4 regions of the Nocardioides panaciterrulae genome follow, and region 2 is predicted to be linked to each of the others. Evidence: predicted binding sites of a transcription regulator. Region 2 holds the regulator's gene; each other region holds the start of a gene.

Region 1 (7,258 bases), 1.2 Mb from region 2:
ACCACGGCCTTCGGCGAGGTGACCTACCCGGTCATGGGCATGGTGAAATGGCACAAGACCTACTTCGGCATGATCGCCAGCCCGCTGAGCGTCTCCGAGGTGATCCTGGCCCACCTCGGCTTCGTCACCTTCCGCGTCGCGACCACCTGCGCGGTGTTCCTGGCCGTGATGGCGCCGTTCGGCGTCTTCGCCTCGGTGGCCGGCGTCGTCGGCGCCTTCTTCGTGCAGCTGCTGCTCGGCCTCGCGTTCGCCACGCCGATCTATGCCTTCTCGGCGGGGCTGAAGGACGAGAGCGCGTTCGCCCTCGTCTTCCGGCTCGGGATGATCCCGCTGTTCCTGTTCTCCGGGGCGTTCTTCCCCATCTCCAACCTCGACGCGTGGATGGAGGCGCTCGCGCGGATCACCCCGCTGTGGCACGGCGTCGACCTCACGCGGATGCTCACGCTCGGGCACCTCGACTGGCCGATGGCCCTGGTGCACGTGGCCTATCTGGCCGCGCTGGCCGTCGCCGGCTGGTTCTGGGCCGTGCGCCGGCTCACCCGAAGGATGGTGTCGTAGCCATGGCCATGCTGACGACGAGCGTCGGGCGCGCCGCGGCCTCCCCGGTGTCCGCGGGCGAGGCGACCGGCCTGCTGCTCTACCGCAACTACCTGGCGTACCGCCGGGCCTGGTACATCTTCATCAGCGGCTTCCTCGAGCCGGTCTTCTACCTGTTCTCGATCGGCGTCGGCGTCGGCCAGCTGGTCACCGGCTTCCAGTTCAACGGGCAGACCATCCCGTACGCCGAGTTCGTGGCGCCGGGCATGCTGGCGGCCTCCGCGATGAACGGCTCGCTGCTGGACTCGACGTTCAACTTCTTCTTCAAGCTGAAGTACAACAAGCTCTTCGACCAGATGCTGGCGACGCCGTTGACCACCATGGACATCGCCCGCGGCGAGCTGAGCTGGTCGCTGCTGCGTGGCGGCATCTACTCCGCGGCGTTCCTGGGGGTGATGCTCGCGATGGGGCTGGTGAGCTCCTGGTGGGCCGTGCTGGTGGTGCCCGCCGCGCTGCTGATCGGCCTGGCGTTCGGCGGCGTGTGCATGGCGCTGACCACCTGGATGCGCAGCTGGCAGGACTTCGAGTTCGTCACGCTGGCGACACTGCCGATGTTCCTGTTCTCGGCCACGTTCTTCCCGGTCACCGCGTTCCCGCCGGTGGTCCGCTGGATCGTGGAGTGCACCCCGCTCTACCGCGGCGTGGTGCTGTGCCGCGAGCTCGCCACGGGTGCGCTGTCGTGGGGCTCGGCGGTCTCGGTCGTCTACCTGGTGACGATGGGGCTCGTCGGGCTCGTCGTGGTGGGACGCCGGCTCGACAAGCTGCTGCTCACCTGAGGGTCCCTGGGTCGAGGCCGCCCCGGTGGTCCGGCGGCCGGCGTCGGTCGACAGCCCCCTCGCCGGGGACCGGCCGCCGTTGAGAGGATGTCGGCCTGCCACGACGAGGAGGGAAGCATGAGGCACACGGAGTTCTGGGCGCGGATGGACGCGGCGCTCGGTCCGGCGTACTCCCGGACGTGGGCCGACCAGTTCGTCATGGCCGAGCTCGGCGGTCGCACGGCCGCGCAGGCGCTGGCGGACGGCGTGTCGACCAAGCAGGTCTGGGCGGCGGTCTGGCAGGCCCTGGGGCTGCCGGCGTCCGAGCGATGAGCGACGCCCCGCCGCATCCGTCGCGTCCGCTGCTGGACGCGGGCGAGGCACAGCGGCGCACCGTGCGCACGCTGGTGGCGGCGCAGGCGGTCGGAGCCATGGGGATCACCATCGGCATCACCACCGCCTCCCTGCTGGCCCGCGACCTCTCGGGGTCGGAGAGCCAGGCGGGCCTGGCACAGACCTTCCAGGTGCTCGGCGCCGCGGTGGCGTCCTACCTGCTGGCCCGGCTGATGTCCCGGCGCGGGCGCCGGGTGGGGCTGGTGACCGGCTACCTGCTGGGCGCGTGCGGCGCGCTCACCGCGGTGCTGGCCGGCGTGGTGGGGTCGATGGCGCTGCTGCTGGCCGGGGCGATCCTGCTCGGCGCGACCACGGCGGCGAACAGCGGTGCCCGCTACGCCGCGACGGACCTCGCCCCGGCCGCCCACCGCGGCCGCGCGCTGTCGCTTGTGGTCTGGGCGTCGACGATCGGAGCCGTGGCCGGGCCCAATCTCACCGGGCCCGCCGGCGCTCTGGCCCGGACGATCGGCATCCCGGTGCTGACCGGTCCGTTCGCGATCGGCAGCCTCGGCATGCTGGCGGCCGCCGCGGTCGTCTGGGCGCTGCTGCGGCCCGACCCGCTGCTGCTGTCCCGGGAGCTGGAGGGGACGCCCGCGACGGGTGTCCGCCCCGGCACGTCGTGGGCCCGGGTGCTGGACGCGGTGCGGCAGCGGCCGGTCCTGGCGTACGCCGTCACCGGCCTTGCCGCGGCGCACGCGGTGATGGTCGCGGTGATGGTGATGACGCCGCTGCACATGGCGCACGGCGGCGCCGAGCTGCGGGTCATCGGGATCGTGATCAGCGTCCACGTGCTCGGCATGTTCGCCTTCTCGCCGCTGGTCGGGGTCGCCGCCGACCGGTTCGGTCGCGCCCTGACCATGGGCACCGGCGCGGTGGTGCTCTGGGTGTCGCTGGTGCTCTGCGCCGAGTCGCCCGAGGGCAGCTCGTGGCAGATCCTCGCGGGACTGTTCCTGCTGGGCCTGGGCTGGTCGTTCGCGACCGTGTCCGCCTCCACGCTGATCGCCGACCATGCGCCGCTGGACGTCCGTCCCGACGTGCAGGGCGCCGCGGACCTGGTCATGGGCGTCACCGCCGCGGCCGCCGGGGGCGTCGCGGGCTGGGTCGTCGGCGGCTGGGGCTACGTGATGCTGGCCTGGTTCGCGGCGGCGCTGGTCATCGCGGTCGGCGTGGGCGCCCTGGGCGCCGGCCGGTCGGCCACGCTGCTGGCAGAGTGACCCCATGACCGCGACGCCCCCCGACAGCCTCGTCCACGCGCCGGTCGGCGTCGCCGTCATCGGCGGCACCGGCTTCTACTCGTTCCTCGACGAGCCGCAGCACGTCACCGTCGACACGCCGTACGGCGCTCCCTCGGCGGCCATCGCGGTCGGCAGCGTCGCCGGGCGCCGGGTGGCGTTCCTGCCCCGGCACGGGGTCCACCACGAGCACCCGCCGCACCGGATCAACTACCGGGCGAACCTCTGGGCGTTGCGCTCGCTCGGCGTCCGGCATGTGCTGGCACCGTGCGCCGTCGGGGGACTGCGTCCGGAGGTGGCGCCCGGCGACGTCGTCGTGCCCGACCAGCTCGTCGACCGCACCAGCGGGCGGATCCAGACCTACGTGGAGACCGGGGCGGTGCACCTGCCCTTCGCCGACCCCTACTGCCCGCGGCTCTCCGGCACCGTCGCGGCCGCCGACCCCCGGGTGCGCAGGGGCGGCACGATGGTCGTGGTCGAGGGGCCGCGGTTCTCCACGCGCGCGGAGTCGCGGCACTACGCCGACCAGGGCTGGACGCTGGTCAACATGACCGGCCACCCCGAGGCGGTGCTGGCCCGGGAGATGCGGCAGTGCTACACCGCGATCGCGCTGGTCACCGACATGGACGCGGGTGCCGACACCGGTTCGGGCGTGGGCCAGGAGGAGGTGTTCGCGCTGTTCCGCGCGAACCTCGAACGGCTCAAGGACCTGCTCACCGCCACGATCAAGGACCTGCCCGAGCCCGACGGGTGCACCTGCACGACGTGGGCGCAGGGCCTCGAGCTCACCTACGAGATCCCGGGCGGGGATCGCTGAGCGCGTTCGTGACGACACGCCGGGCCCGCTCCGTGAGTCGAACACGTGTTCGGGCTACATTGGCCGCACAGGTGACGCGAGGGTCGACGTCGTCCCCAGCTCGCCGGTCTCCCGACCGGCACTGTCGGCGGTCCCGTCTAGCGTCTGGCAGACGATGACAACACAAGGACGAACCCGACCACGACGCGGGGCCGCGACGCCCCCGAAGGAGAAGAACGACATGGCTGGAGACCGCGACAAGGCGCTCGACGCCGCGCTCGCCAACATCGAGCGCCAGTTCGGCAAGGGCTCGGTGATGCGGCTCGGCGACGAGACCCGCGCCCCGCTCGAAGTGATCCCCACCGGTTCGATCGCGCTCGACGTGGCGCTGGGCCTCGGCGGCCTGCCGCGCGGCCGGGTCGTCGAGATCTACGGCCCCGAGTCCTCCGGCAAGACGACGGTCGCCCTGCACGCGGTGGCCAGCGCGCAGCGCGCCGGTGGCATCGTCGCGTTCATCGACGCCGAGCACGCGCTGGACCCGGACTACGCGAAGAACCTCGGCGTCGACACCGACGCACTGCTGGTCTCCCAGCCCGACTCCGGTGAGCAGGCCCTGGAGATCGCCGACATGCTGATCCGCTCCGGCGCGCTGGACCTGATCGTGATCGACTCCGTGGCGGCGCTGGTGCCGCGCGCCGAGATCGAGGGCGAGATGGGCGACAGCCACGTGGGTCTGCAGGCCCGGCTGATGAGCCAGGCGCTGCGCAAGATGACCGGTGCCCTGAACAACTCGAAGACCACCGCGATCTTCATCAACCAGCTGCGCGAGAAGATCGGCGTGATGTTCGGCTCGCCGGAGACCACGACCGGTGGTCGCGCGCTGAAGTTCTACGCGTCGGTCCGTCTCGACGTGCGCCGCATCGAGACGCTCAAGGACGGCACCGACATGGTCGGCAACCGCACCCGCGTCAAGGTCGTGAAGAACAAGGTCGCCCCGCCGTTCAAGCAGGCCGAGTTCGACATCATGTACGGCAAGGGGATCAGCCGCGAGGGCGGCCTGATCGACGTGGGGGTCGAGGCGGGCCTGGTCCGCAAGGCCGGCGCTTGGTACACCTACGAGGGCGACCAGCTCGGCCAGGGCAAGGAGAACGCCCGCAACTTCCTGCGGGACAACCCCGACCTGGCCGACGAGCTCGAGAAGAAGATCCTCGAGAAGCTCGGCGTCGGGCCGCAGGTCGACGCCGAGGCGCCGGCGGACCCGCTGGGCGTCGATGCGTTCTGAGTCGGATCCCGACGGGTTCGGGGACGACCGGCCGCCCCCCGGGTGGCTCGGTGACGTCGCCGCCGGGGTGGACGCCTGGACGCAGCGCGCGTCCGGCCCCACCCCGGCGGTCCCGGACGAGGGGCCGCAGCCACGAGGTCGGCGGGGGAGGCCCGGAGCCGCGTCGAAGACGCGGCGGCGGGAGCCGGCGCCCGAGGACCCGGCCGCGCGCGGCCCCGAGGCCGACCCCGAGTCGGTGGCGCGCAAGATCCTGCTCGACCAGCTGACCGGGCAGGCCCGTAGCCGTCAGCAGCTGGCCGACAAGCTGGCGGCCAAGGACGTGCCGGCCGACCTGGCGAACCGGTTGCTGGACCGGTTCGAGGAGGTCGGCCTGATCGACGACGAGGCGTTCGCCCGGGCGTGGATCGCCTCCCGGCAGCCGGGCAAGGGCCTGGCCCGCCGGGCGCTGGCCCAAGAGCTGCGTCGCAAGGGGGTCGACGACGAGGTCGCACGCACCGCGCTCGACGAGATCGACCCCGCGGACGAGGAGCAGGCGGCCCGCGCGCTGGTGCGCAAGAAGCTCCGGTCGCTGACCCGGGTCGACGACACGACCGCCACCCGTCGGCTGGTGGGGCTGCTGGCCCGCAAGGGCTACGCCTCGGGCCTGGCGTTCTCGGTGGTGCGGCAGGAGCTGTCGGCCGCCGGCCGGGACGAGCCCGCCGGCGATTGACAGCCCGGCCAGAATGTCGGCGTGGCTGACGAGCGCGAGGTCCTGACCTATGAGCTGTTCGGGAACGCGGTGCAGGACCTGGCCCGCCAGGTCGTGGACTCCGGCTACGAGCCCGACCTGATCCTCTCGATCGCGCGCGGCGGCCTCGGGCTCGGGATGGGCCTGGGCTACGCCCTGGACGTCAAGAACCTCTCCGCGGTCAACGTGGAGTTCTACACCGGGGTCGACGAGCGCCTCGAGGTCCCGATCATGCTGCCGCCCACGCCGGCGGCGGTCGACCTGGCCGGGCTGCGGGTGCTGGTCGCCGACGACGTCGCCGACACCGGCAAGACCCTCGAGATCGTCCGCGACTTCTGTGCCGCCCACGTCGCCGAGGCCCGGATGGCCGTGATCTACGAGAAGCCGTGGACGGTGGTGCATCCCGACTACGTGTGGCGGCGCACCGAGCGATGGATCGACTTCCCCTGGTCGTCCGCCCCGCCGTTGGTGGACCGCCGCGGTGGTCTCGCGCACTGACCGGCGCGGCCGGCTGACCGGCTCGCCGCGCGCACGAGGTGCGGCGTTTGGCCGGCTGACATGATGGCGGCCATGACCTCGCACCCGCTGCGCCTGCCCCCCGGTCGCGTCGACCTCACCGAGATCGACCCCGGCAGCACCGCACTCTTCGACGGAGGCAAGAAGGACGCCAAGGCGGCGCTGTTCGCCATGGGCGAGGAGCTCTCGGATCTCCAGGAGCGGCTGTTCGCCCAGGGGAGGTCCGGTGCCACCCGCCGGCTGCTGCTGGTGCTGCAGGGCATGGACACCTCGGGCAAGGGCGGGGTGCTCAAGCACACCGTCGGCCTCGTGGACCCGCAGGGGGTGCGGATCACGTCGTTCAAGGCCCCCACCGAGGAGGAGCGCCACCACGACTTCCTCTGGAGGATCCGCCGGGCGCTCCCCGAGGCGGGCTACCTCGGGGTCTTCGACCGCTCGCACTACGAGGACGTGCTGATCGGCCGGGTCCGCGAGCTGGCCGATCCGGAGGAGATCGAGCGCCGCTACACGGCGATCAACGACTTCGAGCGGGAGCTGGTCGACGACGGCACCACCGTGGTCAAGTGCATGCTCCACATCTCGCCGGACCAGCAGCGTGAGCGGCTGCTGCGCCGGTTGGACAAGCCGAGCAAGCACTGGAAGTACAACCCGGGCGACATCGACGAGCGCGGCCAATGGCCGCGCTACCGCGAGGCCTACGAGGTGGCGCTGGAGCGGACCAACACCGAGCACGCCCCGTGGTTCGTGATCCCCAGCGACCACAAGTGGTACCGCAACCTGATGGTCGGCCGGCTGCTGCTCGACGTGCTTCGCGGCCTGCAGCTGGAGTGGCCGGAGGCCGACTTCGACGTCGAGGTCGAGCGCAAGCGGCTGCTCGACGAGTCCCCGATCGCATGATCGAGCGCGTCGCCGTCACCCGCTACGCCACGCCGTTGCGCGAGGGCGGCTCGCTGCCCGGAT
Region 2 (7,258 bases):
ACGTGCTGTGGCTCTCCGAGGGGGGCAGCGGCGGGCAGAGCCGGGTGCCGCCGCGGCTCTGCGTGGCGCCGCTGCAGGTCTGGGGCCCGATGCGCGACAAGCTGCTGACCGACAAGACGGTGGTGTTCACCTCGGCGACGCTGATGCTCGGCGGCGACTTCAACTCGGTGGCCGGCAGCGTCGGGCTGAAGCCCGGCGAGCGGGTCACCGAGGGCGCCGCGGGCGCGGCGGTCGGCGGCGCGCTGTCCGAGCACGCGCTGCCCTGGCGGGGGCTCGACGTGGGCTCGCCGTTCGACTACGGCCAGCAGGCGATCCTCTACGTCGCCCGGCACCTGCCGCCGCCCGGCCGCGACGGCCTCGGCAAGGCCCAGCTCGACGAGATCGTCGAGCTGGTCGACGCCGCCGGCGGCCGCACGCTGGGGCTGTTCTCCAGCCGGCGGGCGGCCGAGGCCGCGGCCGAGGTGGTGCGCGAGCGGCTGCCGCACCTGACCACGCTGGCCCAGGGCGATGCGCAGCTGCCCGAGCTCGCCCGCCAGTTCGTCGAGGACCCGCACACCTGCCTGTTCGGCACGCTGAGCCTGTGGCAGGGCCTCGACGTGCCGGGCGAGACCTGCCAGCTGGTGCTTATCGACCGGATCCCGTTCCCGCGCCCCGACGACCCACTGATGAGTGCCCGGCAGAAGGCGGCCGACAAGGCCGGCGGCAACGGGTTCATGCAGGTCGCCGCGACCCACGCCGCGCTGCTGATGGCGCAGGGCGCGGGACGGCTGATCCGCACCACCACCGACCGCGGCGTGGTCGCGGTGCTCGACCCGCGGCTGGCCACCGCGCGGTACGGCGGTTTCCTCAAGGCCAGCCTGCCCCCGATGTGGACCACCACCGACCCGGCCGTGGTCCGCAAGGCGCTGGCCCGGCTGGCCGAGGGGTAGCGCGCCTCAGTCGACCGCGAGCTGCGCGCGGCGGTTGGCCAGCGCCCCGTCCGGCGGCCCCATGCGGCCCCGGCGGTCGCGGTCGGCGCGGACGGGCAGCCCGTCGGCGACCATGAAGCCGGTGACGATGACCAGCCAGCCGACCAGCACGTCGAGGACCCAGTGGTTGCCGGTGCCGACGATCACGACGGCGGTGCCGACGGCGTAGAGCCAGCCGAGCACCTTCACCCACGACCAGCGGGCGTGCCGGTGCAGCGCGATCGCGCACCACAGCGCCCAGCCGGCGTGCAGCGAGGGGAAGGCCGCGAGCTGGTTGGTCAGGCCGCCGAGCCCCCGCGGCGCGGAGGCGTCGGTGCCCCACCAGCCGGCGGCGGCGTGCAGGTCCAGCACGTCGACGTAGCCGCCGAGGAACCGCGGCGGAGCGGTGGGCAGCATCAGGTAGATGACCAGCCCCAGGATCGTGGCGATCGCCAGGGCCCGGCGCGCCGGGAGGTAGGTGTGCCGGCCGCGGAGGTAGAGCCAGACCAGCACGGCGAAGGTCACCACGTAGTGCAGCGCGGCGTACCAGTAGCTTCCGAGCAGCCCCAGCACCTCGTGGGCGCTGAACAGCTGGTTGAGCGGGACCTCCCAGTGGAGGCCGAGGTGCTTCTCGATGTGCAGCAGGCCGTGCGCGCGCTGCAGCGCGGGCGTCATCGCGGTGTCGGCGAGGAGCCGGGAGAGGCTGTAGCCCAGCCACAGCACCAGCACGAGCACCAGTTCGAGCACGCCGCGCGTCAGGCGCGGGTACCGCTGTCGGACACCCGCGATCGCGGTCAGGGACGGCATGCTCACGTGAAAACTCTCCGGGAAATCAATGGTTGTGCAAACCCAGTATTACCCGGAGGTCATCCTGAGGAGGACATTACGTCCCAACCGTCACATCCGCCGTAGGACCGCGGTCACCTTCCCGAGGATCGTGGCGTGGGTGCCGTCGATGGGGTCGTAGGCCTGGTTGTGCGGGAGCAGCCACACCTGGCCGTCCTTGCGCTGGAAGGTCTTCACGGTGGCCTCGCCGTCGATCATCGCGGCCACGATCTCGCCGTTGACCGCGGTCGGCTGCTGGCGGATCACGACGTAGTCGCCGTTGCAGATCGCTGCGTCGATCATCGAGTCGCCGGAGACCTCGAGCAGGAACAGCTGGCCGTCGCCGACCAGCTGCTTGGGCAGCGGGAAGACGTCCTCGATGCGCTCCTCGGCCAGGATCGGGCCGCCGGCGGCGATCCGGCCGACGACCGGCACGTACTGCGCGGCGGGCATCGCGTCGCCGACGCCGGTCTCGTCGTACGACGTCTCCTCGGCGGCCGAGATCGAGCGCCGGGCCGCGAGAACCTCGGGCAGGAACACCTCGATGGCGCGCGGCCGGTTCGGGTCGCGCTTGATGAACCCCTTCTCCTGCAGCACCCGCAGTTGGTGGGAGACGCTGGAGGAGCTCGTCAGGCCGACCGCGTCGCCGATCTCGCGCATGCTCGGCGGGTAGCCGCGGCGCTCGATGGAGTTCTTGATCGTGCTCAGGACCCGCTGCTGGCGCGGCGTCAGCCCGGTGGCGTCCGGCGGGCCGTCGGGCAGCTGCGTGACCTTGTCGGACGGCGTCTTCTTCGGGGCCATGCGGCTGCCTCCATGTCGTGCGGGCGGGCGGCCCGGTGGTGCGGGCGACGTCCCGACGGTAGCGGAACCGGCCGGATGATTCAAACACCTGTTCGAAGGCGTGTCGCCTTGACGGACCGGGCTGTCGCGGCCTCCGCCGCGTCGGTCTCCGCCCGTTGCGGCAGACTCCCCGCATGGCCAGAGCGAGCGGTGCGGCGCACCCTGCCGCGGGTGCGCGCGGGGAGAGCTGTGTGGTGACCGGTGGTGCCCGCGGGATCGGGCGCGGGATCGCCGAGCGGATGGTCGCGCGGGGGTACGCGGTCGTGCTCACCGACGTCGACGCCGCGGGCGCGGTCCGCACGGCCGGGGAGATCGGCGCGGTCGCCGGGCTCGGCCTCGACGTCCGGGACCCCGAGGCGCACCGGGCGGCGGCGGTCGAGGCAGCGTCGTACGGCGTGCTCACCGCCTGGTTCAACAACGCCGGGGTCGGCGATGACGGCCGGCTCGCGGAGCTGTCGGAGGAGGCGGTGCGCCGCCTGGTCGAGGTGAACCTGCTGGGCACCCTGTGGGGGATGCGCGCGGCGCTGGCCGCGTTCGCGGAGTCCGGGCGCGGCGGCGACGTCGTGAACACCGCGTCGCTGGCGGGGCTCGGGCCGGTGCCGGGCTACTCGGTGTACGCCGCGACCAAGGCCGCGATCGTCTCCGCGTCGATGTCGTGCGACGTGGAGAGCCCGCGCGGGGTGCGCGTGCACGCGCTGTGCCCGGACGGCGTGCAGACCGCGATGCTGGACGGCCAGACCCCCGGTGGCCTGGGCAACCTGCTGGTGCTCTCCGGCGGGCGGATTCTCGGCGTCGACGAGGTCGCCGAGGCGGCGGTCGCGCTGGTGGGCTCGCGCCGGGTGGTCCGCTCGCTGCCGCCGTGGCGCGGCGGTGTGATCCGCGCATCGGCGTTGGCGCCCTCGGTGACCGCGAAGGCGCTCGGGGTCTTCGTCGCCCGGGGCCGCCGCGCCCTGCAGCGCCGCGCCGGCAGCAACTGACCGGGGCCGGCCATTCGGGACTGTCCACAGGCGGTCTGGCGGGGCCTTCCCAGGTCGTGGGTCCTTCCGTAATGTGCATTTCCGCGGCCCCTCGCCGGGCCGCGGCTTCGGGGGAAGGATCCGTGGATGGAGCGCTCTCGGTCGGCGTTCGCCGCTCTCGGCCTCCTCCTCGCCTGCGCCCTGGGCGGGTGTTCGTCGCAGGATCCGGTGCCGAAGGTCGCGCCTGCGTCGGGGATGTCGGAGTCGGCGTCGGCGTCGGCGTCGGCGAGTGCGACGCCGTCGGGACCGGTGAAGCCGGTCATGCCGGCGGCTGCGAAGAAGCACACCGCGGCTGGGGCTGAGGCGTTCGTGCGGTTCTACTGGGAGATGGCGGACTACGCCCAAGCCACTGGCGATACATCCGGCCTGAGCCATCTGGGGAGCCCCGGCTGTAAGGCGTGCCACGGTGGGATAAGGGCGATTGATGTCCTGTATGAGCAGGGGGGACGGATCCGCGGTGGCGGCACCTCGCTCTCCGGGTTTCACACATTCCGGGTGTCTGTCGACCCGCCGACCTATCAGGTGAGGGTCGCGATCCGAAACAGCAAACAGGTGGTCCAGCGCCCCGGCGACAAGCACGATGAGGTCTATCCGCCAAGCGTTGTGCACGCTCGCTTTCTCGTTGACCTGCTCGACACCCATTGGTCAATCGGCTATTGGGAGGACGTCTCCTAATGCTGATGCGCTTCATGTCGTCGGCTCTACCGGCCCTGCTGCTGATCACGACTGCGGCGTGCCACCCGGCCTTCGCTGACGGCTCGACCGAGGCCGGTTCTCGTGGCAACTTCTTCTACGTCGGCGCCTCGGCTGAACAGTACGAGGGCGGGGCAGCGAATGGTGCACGGTCGACGGGCGTCGCCGAGGGTGTGTGGCACCAAGAGATCGCTTGTGCCGAAGGTGGCCTGGCTCTGTGTGCAGACGTCATGGTCTGCCCGGACGGAACGCCAATGACCAGATGGCTGTTCGTGGGACCCGATGGCAGTTTGCGCGACTCCTACTATTCGTGTCCGACGCAGACGGGGCCTGCACCTCAGCCGCAGATCACGCAGGCGTTGGTGCTCCAGGCGCTGCGCAGGGTTGGCCTTCCGGGGTCGCAGCTGAGGGTGCAGCCGCCGGGTGGGGAGACGCTGGTCAACTTCCGGACCAACTTCTACACCGAGCAGGAGCCGTTCACCAGGACGGTGCAGCTGCTGGGTCGCAGGGTCGATCTGCGGATCTGGCCGAGCCAGTTCCACTGGCGGTTCGGGGACGGCGCGGACCTGGCCACCTCGAACGCGGGGGCGCCCTACCCGGACCTGCAGATCACCCACGCCTACGAGTCCAAGGGTGGTGTGAGTCCGAGCGTGGACACGACCTACGCGGCGCAGTTCCGCGTGGATGGCGGAGCGTGGCGAGACGTCGACGGCACCGTCACGATCCCCGGCAGCCCGGTCCGGCTGCAGGTGCGGACCGCGCGGCCGGTGCTGGTCTCCTACCAGTAGCGGTTTGGGGCGGATCGCAAGCACCAGAGGGGTGGGATCCGCCGCAAAGGAAGTCGGCCCTCGTCCGGCTACCGCCCGGCGAGGTCAGTGACGTCCGGCCAGGTCACGCTGGACCCGCCGGGCGATCTCGAGCAGGCAGCCGCGATAGCCGCCCTCCTCGTCAGCGAGTGACAACTCGCAGCCCAGACCGTCGAGGAACGCCTCGAGCTCCGCGTCCGTGTGATGCGTGCGCAGGACCCAGGAGACCTCGTCAGGAAGCAGCGGAGCCAGCTGGGGAGCCCCGGCGACAAACGCATCGACGTTGTCCCAGAGGTCGCCCAGCAGGTCGAAGTCCTGGTGGAAGTAGGCCCTCATCAGGTGCTCGAGTGCCGGCGTCTCCATCCTTCGTCCTCTCATCGGGTCACGGCCTGGGATAGGCGGTGTGGATGCGAAAACCCTCGGGCATCCCGGCGTCCCGCACAAGGACGACCCGGACGCCGGTGACGTCGAAGAGCTCGCCGGCACGATTGGCGGTCCTGCCGGTCACGGATCCGAGGTCGGCCTCCAGTGCCAGGACCCTTTCCGAAGACGAGCGCCACGCGTCGAGCTTCTCTCGTTCAGACCTGAGGACTCGGGCGACTACCCGCTCTGCGGTGTCCTGGTCGGGGAACGTCGAGGCGAAGCGGAGCTTGGGCTCCCGGGACAGTCGCTCGACCAGTTGCTCGTCCTTGCGGGCGACATGTCTTGCCAGGAGGTGGCCGCCGGCGTCCTCGTGCTGCTGCAACCAGCCCCTCCCGCGCGTCCACCACAGTCGCATCTCACCTCGTTCGCCCTGGGCGAGCGACCGGGCAACGGCGGCCTCCCTGAACTTCACGAGGTTCAGTCGCGTGGTGCTGAGAGCGTCCCGCGCGGCGCGGACGGTGGTGGCGCAGCCCTCGGCCAGCACGCGGAGGGCCTCGAGCAGGGCCGCGAACCGGGGTGACTCCGCCGCCACTCGGGCGGCGACCGCGGCCAGGCCGGCCGCGGTGCCGGCGCCGCCGGTGAGGAAGCCGAGGGCGACGGAGATGACCACGCCCTCGACGACCTGCTCCAGCACCCAGCCCGCCAGGTCCAGGATCTCGGCGTGCTTGGCCTCGACGGCGTCGGCGTACGTTTCGCAGGACGTCGCCAGGGCGGTGAGAGCGGACGCCACGTCCTCGGTGTGGGCCCTGAGGCGGGCCGTGGCCCCGAGGGCGAGGGGAACCTCGGGGGAGCGCTCGAGCCACAGGCCGCGGGCGGCGCTGTCGCAGCAGCCGATCGGGTCGGCCAACGCGGTGGCGGCGGAGCGCCACGCCGCCGCGGCGCGGCGCAGCCGGGCGGCGTCGGCGGTGGGCCAGGCGAAGCCCTGGAGGTGGTCGAGGATCCAGTCGACCTGGGCGGGCAGGGCGGGCAGCGCCGTCGCGCCGCGGGCAGGAGGCGGCGTGCCCGGCAGCACGCTCACATAGCCGTGGTCGGGCAGCCGGTCCCCGTCGTACACGGTGGCGCCGCCGATCACCGCGCGGGCGTTCGCGCGCGCATGGTTGGCCAGCGTCGCGTGGGTGAGCCGCCCGAGCCCGGCGTACGACGCGACCAGGTCGGCCAGCGAACCGACCGCCTCGGCGGCGGCAGCGTCGTACGCCGCGGCGAAGTCGAGCGAGGTCGAGTCGTCGCCGGCCATCCCGCCGCACCCGGCCAGCGTGGCGACCAGGCGGGTGTGGGCCAGGGCGGTGAGCTGGTTGGCCTCGGTGAGGGCGGTGCTCGCGGTCCGGTAGCCACCGCCGTCGATCTGCAGCACCACCATCGGCGTGCCTCCAGAGCCGGACCGGAACCAGGACGACCCCACGATGCCGCCCATCGGGCCGGCGTGGGGGACCGAGACGCGATCTGTGGATAACGCCCGACGACACGTTGACGACGTCGGTCGTGATTCGAACAAATGTTCGTCAGATGCTTGCGTCGTTCGAACACCTGCTCTAGCCTCGTACATACGTTCGATCGAACGTTTGATCGAGGATGTGACGGTCGACCGGTCCAGACCAGTCTTCCCCGGACTGTCGGTGGCCGCCACTAGACATTCCTCGACAGGCAGGCCGAACCGATGACCCAGGCAGACCGCCGCTTCCCCAGGAGGTCCCGATGAGCACGATGACGA
Region 3 (7,258 bases), 2.8 Mb from region 2:
GGCCGGCCCGGCCTCGAGCAGGGCCGCCTCCTCGTCGGTGGCCACGTCGGCGGCGATCGAGTCCTCGGCCCAGGTCGGGCGCAGGCCGCGGCCACCGAGCGCGTCGTACAGGCTCGTGGGCATCCCGGCCTGCAGGAAACCCGGGATCAGGACCTCGTTGAGGTAGGCGTCCTCGACGCACATCGGCACCCCGTCGGCGCGGCGCAGCCGGCGCCAGTGGATCACCGCGTCGCCCTCGGTGACGTTCAGCGCCCGGGCGACGCCGGGGCCGGCCTGCTCGCGGCGGGCCAGCAGCGTCTGCGACTCCGGGAGCAGGCCGCGGCGGGTCATCTCCTCGGTGTACGACGTGGGCCCGCTGGTCACCCGGCGCGGCTGGGCCACGAACGTCCCGCGGCCGGGGATCCGCTCGAGCAGGCCCTCGGCGACCAGCGCATCCATCGCCTGGCGCACGGTCATCCGCGCGACGCCGAACATGTGCACCAGCACCCGCTCGGACGGCGCGGCCGACCCGGGCGCGGCGCCGGCCACCAGCGACCGGACGTACTCGCGCACCTGCACGTGCTTGAGCGCCCTGCCCTCGGTGACCACCGCTTCCTCCACGGCGGTCACTGTAGGGGCGGCACCGCGCCCCCGTCCTCGGATCGGCTCAGGTCGTCACATCCCGCACCACCCGTCACTCGGTGGCGATCGCGCGCAGCACGTCGAGCCGGGCCGCCCGGCGCGCCGGGAGCACCGCGGCCAGCACGCCGATCAGCAGCGCCAGCACGAGGAACACGCCGAGCTGCCCCCACGGCACGCTGATGACCTCCAGGCCCTGGTCGCGCAGCGCATACATCAGCGCCACCCCGAAGCCGATCCCCAGCACCAGCCCCAAGGCCGTGCCGAGAACCGCGATCACCACCGACTCCAGCGTGATCATCCAGCGCAGCTGCCGGCGGCTGGTCCCGATCGCGCGCAGCAGCCCGACCTCCCGGGTCCGCTCGATGACCGAGAGCGCCAGGGTGTTGACGATGCCGAGCACCGCGATCACCAGCGCCAGCCCGAGCAGCGCGTAGATCATCTGCACCAGCTGGTCGATCGGGCCGCGCTGCTCGGCCGCGAAGCCCGCCTCGTCCTTGACGGTCACGACCGGCAACCGCTGCACCACCCGGTCGAGGCGGGCCTGGACGCCGGTCGCGCCCGAGGCGGTGAAGACCACCAGCGCGTTGTCCTGGCGCGGGATCCCGGCCCGGGCGAGGGTGTCCAGGGTGGTGAGCACCGGGAAGAACACCACCGGGTTGTCGGCGAACGTGCCGGCCACCCGCCAGTGCCGGGTCCCGGTCGGCATCACGACGGTGAGCGCGTCGCCGACCGCGAGGTGGTGGTCGGCGGCCCAAGAGTCCTGCAGCAGCACGGTGCCGTCGCGCAGCGCGGCCCGCGAGCCGGAGGTCATCCGCAGGCCCAGCGCGGAGGTGTCGTGGGCGCCGGTCGCGGCGATGCCCTGGTCCTGGCCGTCGCGGGTGCCGAACCCGTAGCGCTCCCGCACCACGTCGGCCACGCCCGGCACCCGCGCCATCCGGTCGGCGATGCCGGTGGGGAAGCCGCCCCCGAAGACGTTGCTGACGATGTAGTCGCCGACGAAGTTCTCGGCCACCGACCGGTCCACCGAGGCCTTCGCGGAGTCGCCGACGATCGCCATCGTGCAGGCCAGGGTGAGCCCGATCATCAGCGCCGACGCGGTGGCCGTCGTACGACGGGGGTGGCGCAGCGCGTTCTGGCCGGCCAGGTTGCCGACGCTGCCGAAGAGGCGCGCGTAGGTGACCCGGGCGGCGACCAGGAACGGTCGGCTGATCACCGGGCTGGCCGAGGAGACCCCGAGCAGCACCGCCAGCACGCCGCCGCCCACGAACCAGCCGGCGTGCGGCACGCCCGCGAACAGGCCCGCGGCCAGCGCGCCCATGCCGGCGCCGAGCAGCACCAGGCCGAGCAGCAGCCGGCGTCGCAGCGACGACTCCGGCATCGCGACCTCGTCGCGCAGCGCCTGGACCGGCGCCAGCCGGCCGGTGCGCCGGGCCGGCAGCCACGCCGCGGCCATCGTCACGACCACGCCCACGGCGTACGCCGCCAGCACGGTCCGCGGCTCGAAGACCAGCGACTGCCCGGACAGGTCCAGCCCGAAGCGCGCGAACAGCGCCCTGATCGCCACGGCCAGCACCACCCCGAGGCCGAGCCCGGCCGTGGAGCCGAGCAGCCCGAGCGTGAGCGCCTCGAGCTGGACCGAGCCGGCGACCTGGCGGCGCGAGGCGCCCAGCGCGCGGAGCAGCGCGAGCTCCCGGCTGCGCTGCGCGACCAGGATCGAGAAGGTGTTGACGATCAGGAACGCGCCGACCACCAGCGAGATGCCGGCGAAGATCAGCAGGAACGTGGTGAGGAACGAGACCGCCTTCAGCAGGTCCGAGGCGGACTCGTCGGCCGCGGTGTCGCCGGTCACCACGTCGTACCTCGCCGGGAGGGCCCGGTCGACCTGGTCGCGCAGCTGCCCCTCGGAGACGCCGCTCCGGGCGGTCACCCACACGTCGTTGAACGCGTCCCGGCCGTGGAGGAACAGCCGCTGGGCGGTCGAGGTGTCGAAGACCGCGAGGGTGGCGCCGTTGAGCGACCCGCCGCCGGGGAAGCCGGCGACCCCCACCAGCCTCGGGTGCAGCGAGAGCCTGCCGGAGCTGATCAGGCGGACCCGGTCGCCGAGGGCGTAGCCGCCGCGCTCGGCCGTCTTGTCGTCGAGCACCACCTGGTCGGGGCCGTGCGGTGGCCGGCCGCGCAGGATCTCCAGGCCCGGCAGGTCGTGCCCGGCGGGCGCGCCGGTCCAGTTGGCGCCCAGCGCGGGCGGCCCGAAGCCGCCGACGACCTTGCCGTCGGTGCCGACCACGAACGTGCCGACCGCGCTGACGTTGCCGTCCACCCTGGCCGCCTCGGGCAGGCCGCGCAGCCGCGCCACCACCGATGCCGGGACGGTCTTGGTCGACGGCTGGCCGTTGACGGTGGTGCCGCCCTCGGGGCGCACGACGACATCGCCGACCGTGGAGGCGAAGATCGCGGTGAAGCTCCGGTTCAGGGTGTCGGAGAAGACCAGCGAGCCGACCACGAACGCCACGCCCAACACGATCGCGAAGGTGCTCATCAGCAGCCGCACCTTGCGGGCCAGCAGGCTCTTGAGCGAGGCCCGGATCATGGCGCCGACTCGGGCAGGGCCAGCCGGGCCATGACCGCGAGCACCTGTTCGCGGGTGGGGTCGCGCAGCCCGTCGACCACGCGACCGTCACCGAGGAACACGACCCGGTCGGTGTACCCGGCGGCCACCGGGTCGTGGGTCACCATCACCACGGTCTGGCCGAACTCGTCGACGCTGCGCCGCAGCAGCTGCAGCACCTCGGCCCCGGACCGGGAGTCCAGGTTGCCGGTCGGCTCGTCGGCGAACACGATCCGCGGCCGGCTCACCAGCGCCCGGGCCACCGCGACCCGCTGCTGCTGGCCCCCGGAGAGCTCCTCGGGCTTGTGCCGGAGCCGGTCGCCGAGCCGCACGGCCCCGATCACACTCGCGAACCACTCCCGGTCCGGACGCCGGCCGGCGATCGCCAGCGGGAGCAGGATGTTCTCCTCGGCGGTCAGCGTCGGCACCAGGTTGTAGGACTGGAAGACGAACCCGATCTCGTCGCGGCGCAGCCGGGTCAGCGCCGCGTCCCGGAGCCGCCCGAGCTCCCGCTCACCGATCCAGACCTCGCCGGAGTCGCCGCGGTCGAGCGCGGCGCAGCAGTGCATCAGCGTCGACTTGCCCGAGCCGCTGGGACCCATCACCGCGGTGAACTCCCCCGCGAGCAGGTCCAGCGACACGTCGTCCAGCGCGCGGACCAGGGCCGCGCCCGCGCCGTACGTCTTGGTGAGGTGCCGCACCCGCGCGGCGACCGGGGCCGGGGCCGGGGCCGGCTCGGCGGCCGGCAGCGACGAGGTCATGCCTGCACGATCCCGCGGCCGGGCACGCGCCGCCACGGATGGAGGTCCCCTCCTGTCCCGGGGAACACCCCGACCCGACCCGGACCGACTCCACGCCCCGAGATCGAACACGCGTTCGACTTTCCGCGCTAGCATCGGGGCCATGGACTTCCAGGGCACCCTCTTCGCGGCCGAGGACACCACGCTCTCCTTCGCCGGGCTCCAGCGGCGCCCGCTCGGCCGGGGCGCGTGGATCGACGTCCGGCGCGGCTGGCTGCCCGAGGCCGACGACGCCTTCGCCACGCTGGTCGCCGCGGTGCCGTGGCGCGCCGAGCGCCGGGAGATGTACGAGCGGGTCGTCGACGTGCCCCGACTGCTGCACACCTACGGCGTCGGCGAGGCGCTGCCGCACCCGGTGCTGGACCGCGCGCGCGACGCGCTGTCGGCGCACTACCTGCCGGAGCTGGGCGAGCCGTTCGTCACCGCGGGCTGCTGCTACTACCGCGACGGCCGCGACAGCGTCGCCTGGCACGGCGACCGGATCGGGCGGGGCCGCAGCCGCGACACCATGGTCGCGATCGTCTCAGTCGGCGACCCGCGCCGGCTGGCGCTGCGGCCGCGCGGCGGCGGGGAGTCGATCTCGGTGGCGATGGGCCACGGCGACCTGTTGGTGATGGGCGGCTCCTGCCAGCGGACCTGGGAGCACGCGGTGCCCAAGGTGGCGCATGCCGGCCCGCGGATCTCGGTGCAGTTCCGCCCGCTCAACGTCTTCTAGGAATCCCGCCGCGCGCGACGTCGTACGCCGGCGGCAGAAACCCGCGTGACCGGTGTCGGCGGGCACTGAGAGGATGCGCGGCGATGAGCACCGCCACCGCCCCGCGCCCCAGCCTCGCCTCGTTCTGGCACGACCTGCCCCGAGAGGGCCGGCTGCTGCTGTCGGTGGTGGTCTTCGAGTTCCTCGGCACCGGCCTGGTGCTGCCGTTCCACGTGGTCTACCTGCACGAGGTCCGCGGCTTCTCGCTCAGCGACGTGGGGCTGCTGCTCGGGCTGTCACCGCTGGTCGGGTTCCTGCTGGTCGGCCCCGGCGGCCACCTGATCGACCGGGTCGGCGCCCGCCGGGTGGTGATCGGCACGCTGCTGCTGCTGATCGCCGGCGACCTGGTCCTGATGACCTCCTCGACGGTCTGGATGGCCGCGGTCGGGCTCGGGCTGAGCGGACTCGCGTTCGGCGTCTCGTGGCCGGCGTCGCAGAGCCTGGTGGCGGCCGCGGTGCCCTCGGAGCTTCGGCAGCGCTACTTCGGCGTGAACTTCACCCTGCTCAACCTCGGCATCGGGATCGGCGGCATGCTCGGCGGCGCCTTCGTCGACGTGCACCGGCTGGTGACCTTCCAGGCGATCTACGCCGTCGACGCGGTCAGCTTCGTGCCGGGCCTGGTGCTGATGCTGGTGCCGCTGCGGCACGTGGCGGGACGGCCGGTGGCCACCGGGCACCACGAGGACGCCGGTGTCAGCTACATCGCGATGCTCCGCCGCCCCGGGGTGGCCTCGCTGACGCTGCTCGGCTTCGCCTCCTCGTTCGTCGGCTACTCCCAGCTCAACACCGGCATGCCGGCGTTCGCCCGGGCGGTCGGCCGGGTCTCCACCCAGGGCCTGGGGCTGGCCTTCGCCGCGAACACCCTGGTCATCGTGCTGCTGCAGCTGGTGGTGCTGCAGCGGATCGAGGGTCACCGGCGCACCCGCATCATCGGGGTGATGGGGGTGCTGTGGTCCCTGTCCTGGGTGCTGCTCGGCGCCGCGGGGCTGGTGCCCGGCACCCTCGGGGCGACGATGCTCGTGGCCTCGTGCGCCTCGGTCTTCGCGCTGGGCGAGACGCTGCTCCAGCCGACCATCCCGGCGCTGGTCAACGACCTCGCGCCCGACCACCTGCGCGGCCGCTACAACGCGCTGAGCTCGGCCGGCTTCCAGCTGGCGGCGATCATCGCGCCGCCGGTCTCCGGCGCGCTGGTCGGCCACCACCTCGGCTCGCTCTACATCGGCGTCCTGGTCGCCGGCTCGCTGGGCGTGGGCCTGCTGGCGATCCTGCACCTCGAGCGGCAGCTGCCGCCGGCGGTCAACGGCCTGCGCGGGGCGCCGGCCACCGGTGCCCCGGCCGTCGTCGTGGAGCCGGTGCCGGGCGCGCCCGCGGTCGGCGCCCCGGCCCCCGGCCAGCCGGTCGGCGCCGACACCCGCGACTGACCCGGCGACCCGGCCCCGGTCGGAGCCTGGTCGCCGAGTCCCGGTCACCCAGTCTCAGTCGCGGCGCGAGACCAGCCACCAGATCAGCGCCACGACGGCGAGGACCGCCGCCCCCTGCTTCCAGTACGCCTTGGCCAGCACCGGGAGCACGGTCGCGCCCAGGTCGAGCGCCTCCCCCGGCTGCGGGCCGGCATGGCGTGGCCCGCCGGCGGCGGCCGCGGTCGGCAACGGTCGGGTCGGGGCCGGCCCCGCGGCCGCGGGTGCCTCCCCCGCCGACGTCGCCTCCGCGGCCGGCGCACCGCCCCCCGCCGGGGCCACGGCGGCCGCGCCCGCCGGCGCCGCGGCGGGCGCCGTCGGAGTCTCGGCCGGCGCCTCCGCGGGCGGCCCGGTGAGCCGGGCCTCCAGGCAGGCGACGAACTGGCCGAGCAGCTTGTCCGAGACGTCCTGCATCACGCCCCGGCCGAACTGGGCCGGCTTGCCGGTGATCGACAGGTCGGTCAGCACCTCGACGTCCGTGGCGGGCGTCTCGTCGCCGGAGCCGCCGTCGGTCATGGTCAACGTGACGGTGGCGCCCGCGGTGCCGTTGCCGCGCTTGTCCTTGCCCTTGGCCTCGACCACGAAGCGGTGCGCCGACTCGTCCTTCTCCAGGAACGTGCCGGTGCCGTTGTACTGCAGGGCGATCGGGCCGAGCTTGACCTTGACCGACCCGGCGAACGAATCGGACTCGACCGCGCTCACCGTGGCTCCGGGGAAGCACTCGGCCACCGTGGCGATGTCCTGGAAGTGCGCCCAGGTCTGCTCGATCGTGGTCGGGACGGTGAAGCGGTGCTGCAGATCCACGGGCTCAGCCTCCTGCGGCCGCGAGGACCGCGCGACGGGTCAGGACGGTTGCCAGGTGCCGACGGTAGTCGGCGTCGCCGTTGAGGTCCGAGGGCGGGTTGGCGCCCTCGGCGGCGCGGGCGGCGGCGGCTCGTACGGCGTCGTCCGTGGCGGGCTGGCCGGCCAGCGCCTGCTCGACCGCACGGGCCCGCAGCGGCGTGGAGCCCATGTTGGTCAG
Region 4 (7,258 bases), 1.4 Mb from region 2:
ACGACAGGTGCGCCGGGCCGGCGGTCTTGAGGAACTGGAAGCCACCGGTGCGCTCCACCGACGCGACGTTGGTCAGCGGCGTGCGCAGCGACCAGGGCCCGAACCGCGCCCTCAGCTCGGTGTCGTCGACCTCGACCCGGGCCGTGCCCGGCGTGACGCCGAAGAGCAGGGCAGGAAGTCGGTACGCCGGGGCGAACCGGAACGGGAATCGCTGCACGCGGGTCGCGTACCCGACCGGCCGTGGCCACAAACCCGCCCCGACTCCGTCGGCGGCCAGGTCCCGTAGGGCACGCTGGTCGGCGTGCACCTCGCTGACGACCTGGCCCGGGTCTGGTCCGACGTGGTCGGGCACCAGCCGCCGCCGGACCCGGCAGTCGTGCTGGGCTGCGGCCTCGCGGCCCTGCTGCTGGTCGCCGTGCCGTCGGCCTGGCGGCTGACCCGGCACGTGGTGACGATCGCGCACGAGGGCGCCCACGGCCTGGCCGCGCTGCTCAGCGGCCGGCGACTGATGGGGATCCGGCTGCACTCCGACACCTCGGGACTGACCCTGTCGCGTGGGCGCAGCAGCGGGCACGGCATGGTGGTCACGGCGCTCGCCGGCTACGCCGGCCCCGCCGTGCTCGGGCTGGGCGCGGCGTACCTGCTGCGGGAGCGGCACGCCCTCGCCGTGCTCTGGCTGGCGGTCGCCCTGCTGGCGCTCCTGCTGCTGCAGATCCGCAACTTCTACGGCCTCTACCTGGTCGCGGTCGCCGGCGTGGCCGTGGCCGCGGTCTCGTGGTGGGGGAGTGAGGGCGTGCAGTCGGCAGCGGCGTACGCCGGGACCTGGTTCCTGCTGCTCGCCGCGCCCCGCCCGGTGCTGGAGCTGCAGGCCGAGCGTCGGCGTCGGCGTACCCGCACCTCCGACGCGGACCTGCTCGCCCGGATCACGCCGCTGCCGGCGCTGGTCTGGGTCGGCGTCTTCCTGGTCGTCACCGCGGGGCTCCTGGCCCTGGGCGCGACATGGTTGCTCGAACCGGTGCGCGGCACCGGTGTCCACGTCGGTGGCTAGGGTCACCCCGTGACCTCGGCACCCGCACTCGACCGCCTCGCGCTCATCTCCGACGTGCACGGCAACCTGACCGCGCTCGAGGCGGTGCTCGCCGACATCGACGCGCGCGGCATCACCCGGATCTTCAACCTCGGCGATTACGTGGGGAAGGGGCCGCGGGGGCGCGAGGTCGTCGACCTGTGCCGCGAGCGCTGCGAGGTGAACATCCTCGGCAACTGGGACGACTTCCTGCCGGACCCCGACCGCTCCTTCGACAACGACGCGCTGAAGTGGTGGCTGCACCAGCTCGGCCCGGGCCAGGGGGAGTGGCTGCGGTCGCTGCCGTTCTGCCACGACTTCACGATGAGCGGCCGCCGGATCCGGTTGTTCCACGCCTCGGAGGAGACCGTGCACCGGCGGGTGCGCTTCGACCACGACGAGAGCGAGTTCCTCGGCCTGTTCACCAACACGCCGGCCACCGGCGACGGCCCGGTGCCCGACGTCGTCGGCTACGCCGACACCCACGACCCCTACTACGAGACCGACCGCGAGCGCCGGACGGTGTTCAACACCGGCAGCGTCGGCAACTGCATGGGCGATCCCACGCCGGTGTACGTGATCCTCGAGGGCGTCATGGACGGTGTGGCGGACGCGCCCTTCTCGGTCTCGTTCGTGCGGGTGCCCTACGACTGGGAGTCCGAGCTCGCGGTCGCCGCGGCGATGGGGATGCCGGAGCTGGAGGGGTACGTCGTGGAGGTCCGCGACGGCGTCTACCGCGGCAACCTCAAGGCCGGCGAGGCGCCCGACTACCACCGCCGGCCACGCGTGAGCCCACTGATCCAGTAGCGCGTGGGGACACCACCGCCCGGACGAGCGCTTGGCCGAACACCCTTTCGCTTGCCCTCCGTGTCCTGTGGATTATTCGAAGATCTTGACGAATAGCGTCCTTGGTGCCTATCCTGTGGTATGGCTCCGATCGACGACCTCGACCCCCAGGCCCTGCTGGCCCGGGCCGAGCAGTGCGTGGTCGAACGCCGTCGCAGTGGGCTCACCGAGCTGCTCCTGGCCTCGCAGTGGGCGGTGCTGCATGCCACGGACCCGAAGGACGATCCCGGGCACCGCGAGGTCCCCGGCGGGGACCGGCTGGTCCGGGTCGGTGGCGAGGGTACGCCGCGGCTGCGACAGCTCAGCCTGGCCGAGCTCGGCATCGCGTTCGACACCCACACCACCGGGGCCCGCGCGCTGGTCGCCGACGCCCTCGACCTGGCCCACCGGCTCCCACAGACCTGGGCCGCGGCCCAGGAGCTGGGCTGTGATACCTGGGTGGTCCGCAAGGTCGCCAAGCTGACCCGCGAGCTGTCGGCCCAGGCGGTCGGCCTGGTCGACACCGCGGTCGCCCCGGTGCTCAACACCCTGCCGACCGGGAGACTGCTCGCGCTGGCCGAGGCGAAGGTGATCGAGGCCGACCCCGAGGCCTACGCCGAGAAGGTCGAGGCCGAGCTGCGCCGCCGCTTCGTGGGCCTCTCCCGCACCGACACCCACGGGCTGCGCACCGTCTACGCCCGCCTCGACGCCGGCGACGCCACCTGGCTCGACGCGATCATCGACCAGCTCGCCGACATCCTCGACCAGCGCGAGGACCTGCGCCCCCAGACCCCGCGCGACCTGGGCCGCGACGAGCTGCGGGCCCTCGCGTTCGGATGGCTGGCCCGGCCCGTCGAGGCCCTCGAGCTCATCTTGGACTCCACCCAAGGCCAGACGGCCCCCGCGGAGGTGGAGGAGGAGCCCTCCCGCGCGGTCGCGCTGTCCGAGCGGGCCCTGGAGCTGCTCGGCTCCCTGGACCTGACCAGGCTGCGGCCCACCGCCCAGCTGTTCTGCCACCTCCACCAGGACGCCCTGACCGGCCGGGTCCCAGGCGTGGCCCGCATCGAGGACCTCGGCCCCCGGCTGCTGGCCCACCTGGCCACCCTGCTGGGCCACACCAACGTGACCCTGACCCCGGTGCTCGACCTCGCCACCCAGCGGGCCGTGGACGGCTACGAACACCCCACCGCCATGCGGACCCGGACCCGGCTGCGGAACCCCGCCGACACCTTCCCCGGCTCGACCACGCTCACCGGCACCGGCCGCCAAGCCGTCGACATCGACCACCCGGTGCCCTACGACCCCGACGGACCACCCGGCCAGACCCGCGACACCAACGCCCAACCCCTCACCCGCGGCCACCACCGAGCCAAGACCCACCTGCCCTACCAGGTCTGGATCATCGACTCCACCACCAAGCTGTGGAAGACACCCCACGGCCGCTGGCGCATCGTCGACCACCACGGCACCCACCTGCCCCAGGTCCTCGAACTCGACCCCACCTTCCCCACCTGCGTCGCCTGATCAGCCCAGCCGCGCCCACCGGGGTAGGCGAAAATCCTTCGCGCACGTCCGCAACCGCCGCCTAGGGTCCACCCGATGACGCAGGCACGGATGCACGCGGACGAGGTGGTGGCCACCGCCGGCCAGGTCCGATCGCTCCTGTCCCAGCAGTTCCCGCGCTGGGCGGACCTGCCGATCGTGCCCGTGCCGATCGGCGGGAGCGACCACGCGCTGTTCCGACTGGGGGAGGAGCTAATCGCCCGGATGCCGCGCATCGGGGCCGCCAGTCACCAAGCGGACAGCGACCGGCGCTGGCTGCCCTACCTCGCCCCGCAGCTCCCGCTGTCGGTCCCGGCGCCGCTCGCAGTGGGGGAGCCAGGCGCGGACTACCCGTTCCGCTGGTCCGTCGCGCCCTGGCTGCCGGGGGAGAACCCCCAACCGGACAACCTCGACCTCGAGCGCGCCGCCGCGGACCTCGCGGGCTTCGTGCGTGCGCTGCGCGCCATCGACCCGAGCGCCGGGCCACGCAAGACCGGCACCACCCGCGGCACGCCGCTCGCCGGGCTCGATGGCTACGTCCAGGAGTCCCTCCGGATCCTCGACGACCGTGTGGATCAGGATCTGATGCGCGACATCTGGTCGGACGCGCTCGCCGCCACGCCGTACGACGGTCCAGGCTGCTGGATGCACGGCGACCTCCTGAGCGGCAACCTGCTGTGCGCCGAGCGGAGGCTCACCGCCGTGATCGACTTCGGCGCGCTCGGGGTCGGCGACCCGGCCCCGGACCTCACGCCGGCGTGGACATTGTTCGACGCCGACGCCCGGGAGACCTACCGCCACGCGCTCGGCTGCGACGACGACGAGTGGCGTCGCGGACGCGGCTGGGCGCTCGCGCCGGCTCTCGGCGGACTGGAATATTACTGGGACACCTTCCCGCTCTACCGGGATCTGGCGCAGCGCACCATCAGGGCCGTGTCAGCGGAGTTCCTGACCCGTCCGGCCGTGGGGGAGCCGAACGGCTACCGCGGTAGAGAGGCGAGCGGCGATCAGCTCTGACCCCTTGGTACCGTCCGCCGACGTCGATGTAGCCCGGGAGCATTCATGTCTGTGTCCACGAGCCCGGCGAGCGTCGGAGGCGCCGAGTACCGCAAGCTCCTTGCCGGTAGCGCGGTCTCGAACCTGGGCGACGGCATCAGCTTCATCGCCATCCCGCTCCTCGCGGCCACGCTGACGTCCAGCCCTGAGTTGGTTGCCGGCCTCTCCTTCGCCTACTCACTGCCGCGCTTGGTGATGTCGAGCTTCAGCGGCGTGATCGCGGATCGAGTCGACCGGCGCCGCCTCATGGTCGTGGTCAACGCTGCCCGGGGGCTGATGCTGTTCGCCCTCGTGGCGAGTGTCGTCTCGGACTCCTCGTCGATCTGGATGCTCTACGCGGTCTACGGGGCGCTCGGGCTGCTCGAGACCCTGGCCGACACCTCGGCCTTCACCGTCTTGCCGTCGATCGTTCGGCCTGAGGAGCTGGCCAGGGCCAATGGTCGCCTGGCGACCGCGCAGACGCTGTTCGATGAGATCGCGGGGCCGCCGCTCGGCGGACTGCTGTTCGGCGTTGCGGTCGCAGTCCCCATCGCCGCGGATGCCACCAGCTTCGTCGTCGCGGCACTGCTCTTCTCCTGGCTTCGCGGACGCTTCCAACCCGATCGTGAGCGGGCGACCACGGCCACAACGCTGCGGCACGACCTCGGGGAGGGGCTGCGCTACCTGTTCGGCAACCCGACCCTGCTCTCGCTCGCAGCCAGCGGCTTTCTCTCGACGTTGGCCTACATGGCACCCTTCTCGGTCCTCGTGCTCTTCGCCACCAAGACCGTGGGCCTGACGGCGACGGAGTACGGGATCGCCCTCACGATCTCGGCGCTGGGCAGTCTGATCGGCAGCGTCGTGGCCGAGCGCCTCGATGCACGTCTGGGCAGCGCAACGGCCATGCGCGTGATGCTGGTCTTGGGTGCGGCAGCCTTCGCCGTGCTCGCGATCAGCACCTCTGCGGTGCTGGTGACTGCGATGCTCGCCGTGTACTTCCTGCACACGACAGTGTGGTCGATCTGCTTCGCTTCTTGGCGTCAACGACTCATTCCCAACGAGTTGCTCGGTCGTGTCGGCGGGGCGATGCGGACCTTCAACCTGCTCGGTCTTGTTCTCGGATCGGTCGCCGGCGGACTGATCGCCGGGAGGATCGGGCTGCAGGCGCCGTTCTGGTTCGGTGCCGCCACGCTCGTGGTGGCCGCGGTGCTTCCGCTGGGGGAGCGGGCCGTCCGCGACACGGATGGGCAATCGGGGCGGGTCCTGGCTTAGGCCGGTCGCGGGATCCTCACCCCACCACGCAGAACTCGTTGCCCCCGGGGTCAGCCATGCCTACGCCGTCCGCGCAGCCCGCGTCGACGCGAGTTGCCCCGAGCGCCGACAGGCGCTCGACTTCGGCATCGATGGTCGCGGGGGCGGATGGCGTGAGATCGAGATGGAGTCGATTCCTGCCCAGCTTGGGCGCTACCGGTTCGCCACCCCAGGTGATCTTGGGGCCCCCGGTGGGCGCCTGAACGGCGGTCTCGCCGTCTTGGTCCCAAACCAGGTTCCAGGCAAGGGCATCGCGCCAGAAGTAGCCGACCTCTGCGACACCGTCGCCGGCCAACGAGCTGAAGAACGGGCAGCCAGCGAGGAAGCTCCCTCCAGGCTCGAGGATGCACAGCTCGTTACCGTCGGGATCGGCGAGGACGACGTGCTCGGCGTCCGGTCCCTGGCCGACGTCCAAGTGCCGTGCGCCCGACTCCAGCGCTCGCTGCACCGCTGAAGCCTGCTCGTGGACGGACGTCGGTTTCAGGTCGGGGTGCATCTGGTTGGCACCCCACTTCTCACCGGCACCGACCACGAATCGCAGACCGAACCCCACCTCGGGTGGTGCCGCCAAGGACGGAGCGCCCCGGTCGATCGTGACGTCTTGGCCCAGCAGACCACCCCAGAACCCGGCGAGACGCTCCGGATCGGGCGAGCTGAAGGTCAGGGCGATCAACTCACACACCATGACCGCCATTCTCCAGTTATCTTCCATCCCGTGGCGGTGGCTGACGACTCGGCGAAGGCGACGAGCTCACGCGCGGGTGGCCCGGCGGATTCGAGCCAAGCGTGGTCGGAGCTCGCGCCAGACTACGAGCGTGCGCGGAGTAGGGAGGACTCGCTGGATCGGCTCGTCGAGTGGCCCGCGCAGCGGGACCTTCTGGGCGATGTCACCGGGCTGTCATTGCTTGATCTTGGATGCGGGAACGGAGGCAAGCTAGCCGAACTGCTCGGAGCGGGTGCGGCCTCCGCCGTCGGTGTGGATGCCAGCGGCAACTTCCTCAGTGCGCAGCCGACTGGCCTGGAGCTCATCCAGGGCGACCTGAACGAGCTCGATTCGATGCCAAGCCTTGCTGGACGCACCTTCGATCGGATCCTGTTCCTGCAGTCGTTCGGCTACGCGAAGGACCCGGTCCAGACCTTGCAGTCAGCGCGGGCGATGCTGACTGAGGATGGCTTCATCCTGCTGACGAGGACGCAGCCCATCCGGTACGCGGTCGAACGGGCCGAGCAGAACGGCACGTCGCTGGGGGAGGAGTACTTCTCAAAGTCCTCGTACACGTACCGCACCGGCTGGAACGAGCAGGTCGCCCTGACCAAGCGCACGTACACGATCTCTGGCCTGATGAACGTGTTCAGCGCGGCAGGTCTGTGGATCGAGACTGCCGTCGAGCCGGAGTTGTCCGAGGAGGCCCGGCGGCGCTACCCGCACAAGCAGGAGTGGATGAACAAGTATCTCGGCATCTTGATCTTCAAGCTTCG

The links. The regulator LexA, encoded in region 2, represses DNA repair genes until DNA is damaged. The targets are predictions, from matches to a motif close to TCGAACANNTGTTCGA.
Region 1: recA (recombinase RecA) is a predicted target of LexA. The motif match lies at 3,832-3,847, and genes of this name have one in related genera.
Region 3: BJZ21_RS03655 (alpha-ketoglutarate-dependent dioxygenase AlkB) is a predicted target of LexA. The motif match lies at 4,091-4,106, and genes of this name have one in related genera.
Region 4: BJZ21_RS10005 (DUF222 domain-containing protein) is a predicted target of LexA. The motif match lies at 1,909-1,924, and genes of this name have one in related genera.

Annotation. Positions count from the first base shown of each region.
Region 1 is NZ_JACCBG010000001.1:2,379,520-2,386,777, reverse strand. Features, by position in the region: gene BJZ21_RS11305 (ABC transporter permease) at 1-558, shown strand, start outside; gene BJZ21_RS11300 (ABC transporter permease) at 561-1,373, shown strand; gene BJZ21_RS11295 (DUF3046 domain-containing protein) at 1,491-1,685, shown strand; gene BJZ21_RS11290 (MFS transporter) at 1,682-2,959, shown strand; gene BJZ21_RS11285 (S-methyl-5'-thioadenosine phosphorylase) at 2,964-3,794, shown strand; gene recA (recombinase RecA) at 4,015-5,055, shown strand; gene BJZ21_RS11275 (regulatory protein RecX) at 5,045-5,764, shown strand; gene BJZ21_RS11270 (phosphoribosyltransferase family protein) at 5,786-6,280, shown strand; gene BJZ21_RS11265 (polyphosphate kinase 2 family protein) at 6,353-7,195, shown strand; gene BJZ21_RS11260 (HipA family kinase) at 7,192-7,258, shown strand, end outside.
Region 2 is NZ_JACCBG010000001.1:3,533,834-3,541,091, reverse strand. Features, by position in the region: gene BJZ21_RS16830 (ATP-dependent DNA helicase) at 1-929, shown strand, start outside; gene BJZ21_RS16825 (phosphatase PAP2 family protein) at 936-1,754, opposite strand; gene lexA (transcriptional repressor LexA) at 1,845-2,573, opposite strand; gene BJZ21_RS16815 (SDR family oxidoreductase) at 2,747-3,589, shown strand; gene BJZ21_RS16810 (DUF6318 family protein) at 3,716-4,303, shown strand; gene BJZ21_RS16805 (hypothetical protein) at 4,732-5,109, shown strand; gene BJZ21_RS16800 (contact-dependent growth inhibition system immunity protein) at 5,194-5,490, opposite strand; gene BJZ21_RS16795 (RNase A-like domain-containing protein) at 5,510-6,961, opposite strand; gene BJZ21_RS16790 (LysM peptidoglycan-binding domain-containing protein) at 7,243-7,258, shown strand, end outside.
Region 3 is NZ_JACCBG010000001.1:775,354-782,611, reverse strand. Features, by position in the region: gene BJZ21_RS03670 (UTRA domain-containing protein) at 1-600, opposite strand, end outside; gene BJZ21_RS03665 (ABC transporter permease) at 674-3,208, opposite strand; gene BJZ21_RS03660 (ABC transporter ATP-binding protein) at 3,205-3,987, opposite strand; gene BJZ21_RS03655 (alpha-ketoglutarate-dependent dioxygenase AlkB) at 4,130-4,741, shown strand; gene BJZ21_RS03650 (MFS transporter) at 4,825-6,201, shown strand; gene BJZ21_RS03645 (SRPBCC domain-containing protein) at 6,256-7,041, opposite strand; gene BJZ21_RS03640 (FAD binding domain-containing protein) at 7,046-7,258, opposite strand, start outside.
Region 4 is NZ_JACCBG010000001.1:2,127,727-2,134,984, reverse strand. Features, by position in the region: gene BJZ21_RS10020 (hypothetical protein) at 1-217, opposite strand, end outside; gene BJZ21_RS10015 (M50 family metallopeptidase) at 302-1,048, shown strand; gene BJZ21_RS10010 (metallophosphoesterase family protein) at 1,058-1,873, shown strand; gene BJZ21_RS10005 (DUF222 domain-containing protein) at 1,994-3,415, shown strand; gene BJZ21_RS10000 (aminoglycoside phosphotransferase family protein) at 3,491-4,450, shown strand; gene BJZ21_RS09995 (MFS transporter) at 4,502-5,740, shown strand; gene BJZ21_RS09990 (VOC family protein) at 5,757-6,461, opposite strand; gene BJZ21_RS09985 (methyltransferase domain-containing protein) at 6,495-7,258, shown strand, end outside.